2 regions of the Streptomyces sp. NBC_00075 genome follow, and region 1 is predicted to be linked to the other one. Evidence: riboswitches for the same ligand, from Rfam matches in the RefSeq annotation. Region 1 holds a riboswitch; the other holds the start of a gene.
The links. A riboswitch is a leader RNA that binds a small molecule or an ion and turns the genes downstream of it on or off. The one in region 1 is predicted to bind cyclic di-AMP.
Positions count from the first base shown of each region.

Region 2: linked by a shared signal. The riboswitch ahead of OG787_RS05650 (peptidoglycan DD-metalloendopeptidase family protein) and the one ahead of OG787_RS17325 (NlpC/P60 family protein) in region 1 are both predicted to bind cyclic di-AMP.

Region 1 is NZ_CP108243.1:4,061,515-4,064,919, reverse strand. It holds gene OG787_RS17330 (hypothetical protein) at 1-309, shown strand, start outside; gene OG787_RS17325 (NlpC/P60 family protein) at 332-1,537, opposite strand; cyclic di-AMP (ydaO/yuaA leader) riboswitch at 1,545-1,720, opposite strand; gene pcrA (DNA helicase PcrA) at 1,996-3,405, shown strand, end outside.
Region 2 is NZ_CP108243.1:1,284,527-1,287,931, reverse strand. It holds gene OG787_RS05655 (alpha-galactosidase) at 1-1,055, shown strand, start outside; cyclic di-AMP (ydaO/yuaA leader) riboswitch at 1,348-1,525, shown strand; gene OG787_RS05650 (peptidoglycan DD-metalloendopeptidase family protein) at 1,530-2,522, shown strand; gene OG787_RS05645 (hypothetical protein) at 2,735-3,405, shown strand, end outside.

The sequences.
Region 1 (3,405 bases):
ATCGCCTCGCTCCTGGGCGGGTTTCTCACCCAGATGAAGGCGATGGGGCAGGGCACGGCCCGCTTCGTGCCGGCGATGCTGCACGGCGCGTTCACCATGCTGGTCACCGGTGTCGCCCTGGTGGGCCTCAACCAGGCCGACGACCAGACGGTGAACAACGTCAAGATCGGCGTGAAGCTGGCCCTGCTGATCGTGATCCTCGGCCTCGTCTACGTGAAGCGGGACGACGAGACCGTGGACAAGCGGCTGTTCGGCCTGGTGGGTCTGTTCACGACGGCGAACATCTTCATCGCCGTGCTCTGGACCTGATGAGAGCTGCCCGACCTGCCCGTCAGGCCGGGCGCACCACGCTGTGGATCGCCGACTCGCCGTCGTAGAAGATCGATTCCTCGCGGACGTACGCACCCGGCTTCGGGGCGTGGATCATCATGCCGTTGCCGATGTAGAGGCCGACGTGGCTGATGTCGTCGTAAAAGAAGACCAGGTCACCGGGTTGGATGTCGGAGAGGGAGACCGTCGTGCCCGCGTTCACCTGGTCGTAGGTGGTGCGCGGGAGGGTGACTCCGGCGGCCTTCCAGGCGGCCTGCGTGAGGCCCGAGCAGTCGTACGAGTCCGGGCCGGTCGCGCCCCAGACGTACGGCTTGCCGACCTGTGCGCGTGCGAAGGTGAGGGCCTTCTCCGCCTTGGCGGCGTACGAGGAGTCGGTGACCGTTGTCGTCGACGTGTCGGAGGCGGTGCTGCCCGTCGACTGCTGGGCCGCCGCGGCCGCCGCCGCTTCCTGCTGGCGCTGCTGCTCCGCCGCCTGCTGCTGACGGGCGAGTTCCTCCGCCTGGCGGCGGGCCTCCGCCTGCTTCTCCCGCTCGATCGCCGCGAGCCGTAGCTTCTCCTCGGCGGTGAGGCGGGAGAGGAGCTGGCGGGCCTGTGCGAGCTTCGTCTGGACGGTGGTCTTGGTCGTCTGCAGGTCGTCCTGGGACTCCGTGAGCGATTCGAGGCTCGCGGTGGCCTCCTGGCGCATCTGCGTCGTCTCGGCCTGCTCCGTGATGTACTCGTCGACCGCGTCCTTCTGGCGGGCGGTCAGCCGGTCCATCAGCTGGTTCTGGTCGAAGTAGTCCTGCGGGTCGTCCGCGAGGAGGAACGTCGCTGTGTCGGGGGCGGCCGACCCGGTGCGGTACTGGGCCGCGGCGAAGGAACCGAGCTCCTCGCGCGCGTCGTTGAGCTTCTGGGTGCGCTGGGCCACGTCGTCCATCAGGGTGTCGACGCGCTTGCGCTGCTTGGAGGTCTTCTCCTTGGCGGCGTTGTACTTGTCGGTGGCCGACTCGGCCTGGCGGTAGAGGTCGCCGACCTTCGCCTCGACCTCCTCCATGCTCGGCTTGTCGTCGGCCGAGGGCGCCGGGGGAGCGGTGGGCTCCGTGGGCGCGGCGTTGGCGGTCTGGGACAGCAGGGCGACGGAGGTCAGGGCCGCCGTGGCGAAGGCGGGGGTCCGTATGCCTGCTACGCGCGTTCCCGTGGGACGCGACTTGCGGTGCGACGACGCCAAGGGAGGCGACTCCTTCCACGTACCGCCTACCGGGTTAGCTGTCGGGTTCGGGCGGGTGGTTCGGAAGGGTTGCCCTACGGTCCTTGCCCTGGACGGCAGTCGGACCGATTCACCCCAAGTTTTCGGTGGGTCCCCGGCTCCTGCCGCACAGGGCGGCACGATCGGACTCGGCGGAGGCCGCGCGGCCCGGCGATGTTCGCCGGTGGGGGTCGAGCGGCCTGGAGGGCACGCTAACCAATTCGTGTGGCCCGTGTGAAGGTTGATGACCGCTATGCCCGATACGTTTTTGTGACCTCAACTTTAAATACGGGTCACCGGAGTCGATCTGGAGGAGTGTGTGACGTTAGGTCCGCACTTGACGTGTTCATCCTGGTCGGCGATCCGCTGTCCGGACAGTACGGAGGATGTTTTCGGGGTGGCGGCCGGTTGTCAGTGGGGGAGCCTAGACTCGGAGAGCGATGAGCAGCCTCTTTGACGACAGCTTCCTGGCGGACCTCCAGGGCCCTCGTGCCCACGAGGAGGAGCCCCCGCCGCCGCCCGAGGACGAGCATGCGCCGGAGCCCGTTCCGGACGACCTGTTCGGCGGGCAGTTCGACGCGCCGCCGGACCGGGACGCGTACTACCGCGACGGCGCCCCACGCCCCGTGGTGGACCCGGCCGCGCTCCTGGACGGGCTGAACGAGAACCAGCGCGCGGCCGTCGTGCACGCCGACACCCCCCTGCTCATCGTGGCGGGCGCCGGCTCCGGCAAGACACGTGTGCTCACCCACCGCATCGCCTATCTGCTCGGCGAGCGGGGCGTCCACCCCGGCCAGATCCTCGCGATCACCTTCACCAACAAGGCCGCCGGCGAGATGAAGGAGCGCGTCGAACAGCTCGTCGGCCCGCGCGCGAACGCGATGTGGGTGATGACGTTCCACAGCGCGTGCGTACGGATCCTCCGGCGGGAGAGCAAGAGGCTCGGCTTCACGTCCTCCTTCTCGATCTACGACGCGGCCGACAGCAAGCGGCTCATGGCGCTCGTCTGCCGCGACCTGGACCTGGACCCCAAGCGCTTCCCGCCCAAGTCCTTCAGCGCGAAGATCTCCAACCTGAAGAACGAGCTGATCGACGAGGAGGACTTCGCCGCCCAGGCGAGCGACGGTTTCGAGAAGACCCTGGCCCAGGCGTACGCGATGTACCAGTCGCGGCTCCGCGAGGCCAACGCCCTCGACTTCGACGACCTGATCATGACGACGGTCAACCTGCTGCGCGCCTTCCCGGACGTCGCCGAGCACTACCGCCGCCGCTTCCGGCACGTACTCGTCGACGAGTACCAGGACACCAACCACGCCCAGTACGCGCTCGTACGGGAACTCGTCGGCACCGCCGAGCACCCGGTGGACGTACCGCCCAGCGAGCACGACCTGCGCCCCGCCGAGCTGTGCGTCGTGGGTGACGCCGATCAGTCGATCTACGCCTTCCGGGGCGCGACGATCCGCAACATCCTCCAGTTCGAGGAGGACTACGCGGACGCGACGACGATCCTGCTCGAACAGAACTACCGTTCCACGCAGACGATCCTGAGCGCCGCCAACGCGGTCATCGAGCGCAACGAGTCCCGCCGCCCCAAGAACCTGTGGACCAACGCGGGCGCGGGCGCGCAGATCACCGGCTACGTCGCCGACACCGAGCACGACGAGGCGCAGTTCGTCGCCGAGGAGATAGACCGACTGACGGACGCGGGTGACGCGAAGGCGGGCGACGTCGCCGTCTTCTACCGGACCAACGCCCAGTCCCGTGTCTTCGAGGAGATCTTCATCCGCGTCGGCCTGCCCTACAAGGTCGTCGGCGGCGTCCGCTTCTACGAGCGCAAGGAGGTCCGGGAC
Region 2 (3,405 bases), 2.8 Mb from region 1:
GCACCAGCGACCGGGCCGGCCTCGGCGACTGGACGCCCAACCCCGACCGCTTCCCGGCGGGACTGAAGCCGCTCGCCGAGTACGTGCACGCCCTGGGGATGCGGTTCGGCATCTGGGTCGAGCCCGAGATGGTCAACCCGGACAGCGAGCTGTACCGCGCGCACCCCGACTGGGTGCAGTTCCAACCGGGACGAAAGCGGACGGAGTTCCGCAATCAGCTCGTACTGAACCTCGCGCGCGAGGATGTCCGGCAGTACCTCTGGGAGCAGCTCGACGGGCTGCTCTCCAGCGCCCCGATCGACTATGTGAAGTGGGACTTCAACCGCTGCTTCACCGACGCCGGCTGGCCCGGCGAGGACTACCCGCAGCGCCTGTGGGTCGACCATGTGCACGGGCTGTACGCCCTGCTGGACCGCCTGCGGGCCGCCCACCCGGACGTCGCCTTCGAGTCCTGCTCGGGCGGTGGCGGCCGGATCGACCTCGGTGTCCTCGCCCGTACGGACCAGGTGTGGACCTCCGACAACACCGACCCGCTCGACCGGCTCGCCATCCAGGAGGGCTTCAGTCAGATCCATCCGGCGCGGGTCATGGCCGCGTGGGTCACCGACAGCCCGAACACCCAGCTCAACGGCCGGGTCAGCTCGCTGCGGTTCCGGTTCGTGAGCGCGATGGCCGGGGTGCTCGGCGTCGGTGGCGACCTCACCACATGGACCGAGGAGGAGCTGGCCGAGGCGGGGGAGTGGGTGGCGCTGTACAAGGAGATCCGGTCCGTCGTGCAGCGCGGAGACCTCTACCGGCTGCGGCGGCCGACCGGCGGACTGAGCGCTGTGCAGTACGTGCTCGGGGACGAGGCCGTCGTCCTCGCCTGGCTCCAGGCGCAGCACCACGGCGAGCCGGTACCGGCGCTGCGGCTGCGCGGACTCGACCCCTCGGCGACGTACGAATGCCGCGAAACGGGCGAAGTCCACCGAGGTGCCGTGCTGTTGCACCACGGACTGCGGACCGGCCTCAAGGGTGACCTCGATGCGGCAGTTCTCCGGCTGCGTCGCATCTGATGCTTCTGTCCTATATAGCCTCTATGGCGTCTTCGTTCCAACTCGCCTGGGAATAAAGGTTGCTGTGAATCAGGCGAGTGAGCAGCGTCATATTCGTGACCGTGCGTCGCCGTCATGTTCACGTAATTTCGGCGTGTTTTAAGGGACTTCATGGGGTGGAAAGATCCGTAATTCACGGACAGTGACGGGGAATTCTGGGGAGGATCACAGAAAACCCGTACACAGGGAACCTCAGGCTTGTTTCCGTGCGTCTTGGTCGCTTACGTTCGCCACCAATCCGGACGGACGCCCAATCCTGCCGCCGCCCGGAGCCCGCATCGAACACCCGACAACGGCAGGAGCGGGGGACCCACAGGTAGAACGCCTGTTCCGGTCTCTGGAACAGGCTTGGGGTTAAGTCACGTTCAGGCGTGGCCGGACATCTCCAGTCCGCACCCGACAGCTCACCTCGCAGGCGACGGAGAGGAATTCGTCATGCCCGCGAAGGGTAAGCACCGCCGTCCGAGGTCCCAGCGTTTCACCCGTTCGATAGCCGTTGCCGGAACCGGCGGAGCGGCTCTCGCACTGCCGCTTCTGGGAGCCACCGGCGCCCATGCGGCCACGGCGGAGTCCACCGCCCAGTCCGTTTCCTCACTTTCGGAATCGGCCAAGTCCGTATCGGCCGAGTCCGTTTCCGCGAAGACGGAAAAGGCCGCCGCTTCCACGCCTTCCGCCGCCAAGAAGGCGAGCGTCAGGACCTACTCGGTCCAGGCCGGCGACTACCTCTCGAAGATCGCCCGGGAGCAGAGCGTCAGCGGTGGCTGGCAGAAGCTCTACTCGGACAACCGGACCGCCATCGGCGCCGACCCGAGCCTGATCCACCCCGGTCTGAAGCTGACGATCGGCAAGAAGGCCGCGTCGACCTCTTCGCCTTCCTCTTCTTCCTCCTCTTCGTCTTCGGCGAAGTCGAAGACGTCGTCCTCCGAGTCGACCCGGACGGAGACGTCCAAGCCGGCCGCCGAGAGCGCGAAGGCCGACACCTCGACGACGACCGAGGCCGCCGACACCGGCAGCTCCAGCGGCTTCACCCTCCCCGTGGCAGGCGCCACCATCGGCACCGCCTACCACGTGTCGGGCAGCATGTGGTCCAGCGGCTACCACACGGGCGTCGACTTCGTCGTCCCGACCGGCACCTCCCTCAAGGCTGTCGGCGCCGGCACGGTCGTCTCCGCGGGCTGGGGCGGCGCGTACGGCAACCAGGTCGTCATCAAGCTCGCCGACGGCTACTACGCCCAGTACGCCCACCTCTCGCAGCTCTCCGTCTCGGCCGGCCAGACCGTGACCGAGGGTCAGCAGGTCGGCCTCTCCGGTGCCACCGGCAACGTGACCGGACCGCACCTGCACTTCGAGATCCGCACCACCCCGGACTACGGCTCCGACGTGGACCCGGTCGCGTACCTCCGCTCGAAGGGTGTCGCCGTCGGCTGACACAGGCTCTCCGAGGCAGCATCCGCCGAAGGCCGGACCCCGATCCCCGGGTCCGGCCTTCGGCGTGTCCGTATGTGTCCTTCCATGATCATCGCATTGCAGTCTTGTGGCGCGTGTGCCCGGAGCGTCGACAGGGCGAGAAGGTGGGGGCACAGTGAACTCCGTTGCTGCGCAAGCGCTTTCTACTCTCTGCGACTGTCTACGGAGGACCTGTGCATTCCAGTCGACGCCGAAGAACCGGCGCCGTCGTCGCCGCGATCCTGACGGCCGGGGCGCTCTCCGCGCCCGTCGGACACGCGGTCGAGCCCCCGCGCCGGGTGGTCGAGAACCTCGACCGAGGCCTGGTCGCCGTACCGTCGGGCAAGGGCACCTTCCTCAGCTGGCGGCTGCTCGGCACCGAGTACGCACGCCATGGCAACGCGATCGCCTTCAACGTGTACAAGGGTGGGCGTCGCCTCAACACCGCGCCGATCGTCAGGTCCACGACGTACCAGGACAACAGTCGGGGCGTGGGCGCCTACAGCGTCCGGGCAGTCGTCAACGGGCGTGAGCTGCGGCCGAGTTCGGCCCTCGCGTTCGACAAGGGCTACGCGGAGATCCCTCTCGCCGCCGCCGACGGCTACAGCGTGCAGCACGCCTGGCCCGGCGACCTGGACGGCGACGGACGCTATGAACTCGTCGTCAGCAGACTCTCCCAAACCCGGGACAGGCCCGACCTGTTGGAGGCGTACGCGCTCACCGGCGAGCGGCTGTGGCGGGTCGACCTGGGTCCCGGCTCCTACACCCAGGTCAGCGGAAACGGCGCCAACGACCCTGCCCCCGCGGCGATCAGCGGTTCCACGCCCATCGGCGGCTACCGCAACGACGACAACGTCACGGTGTA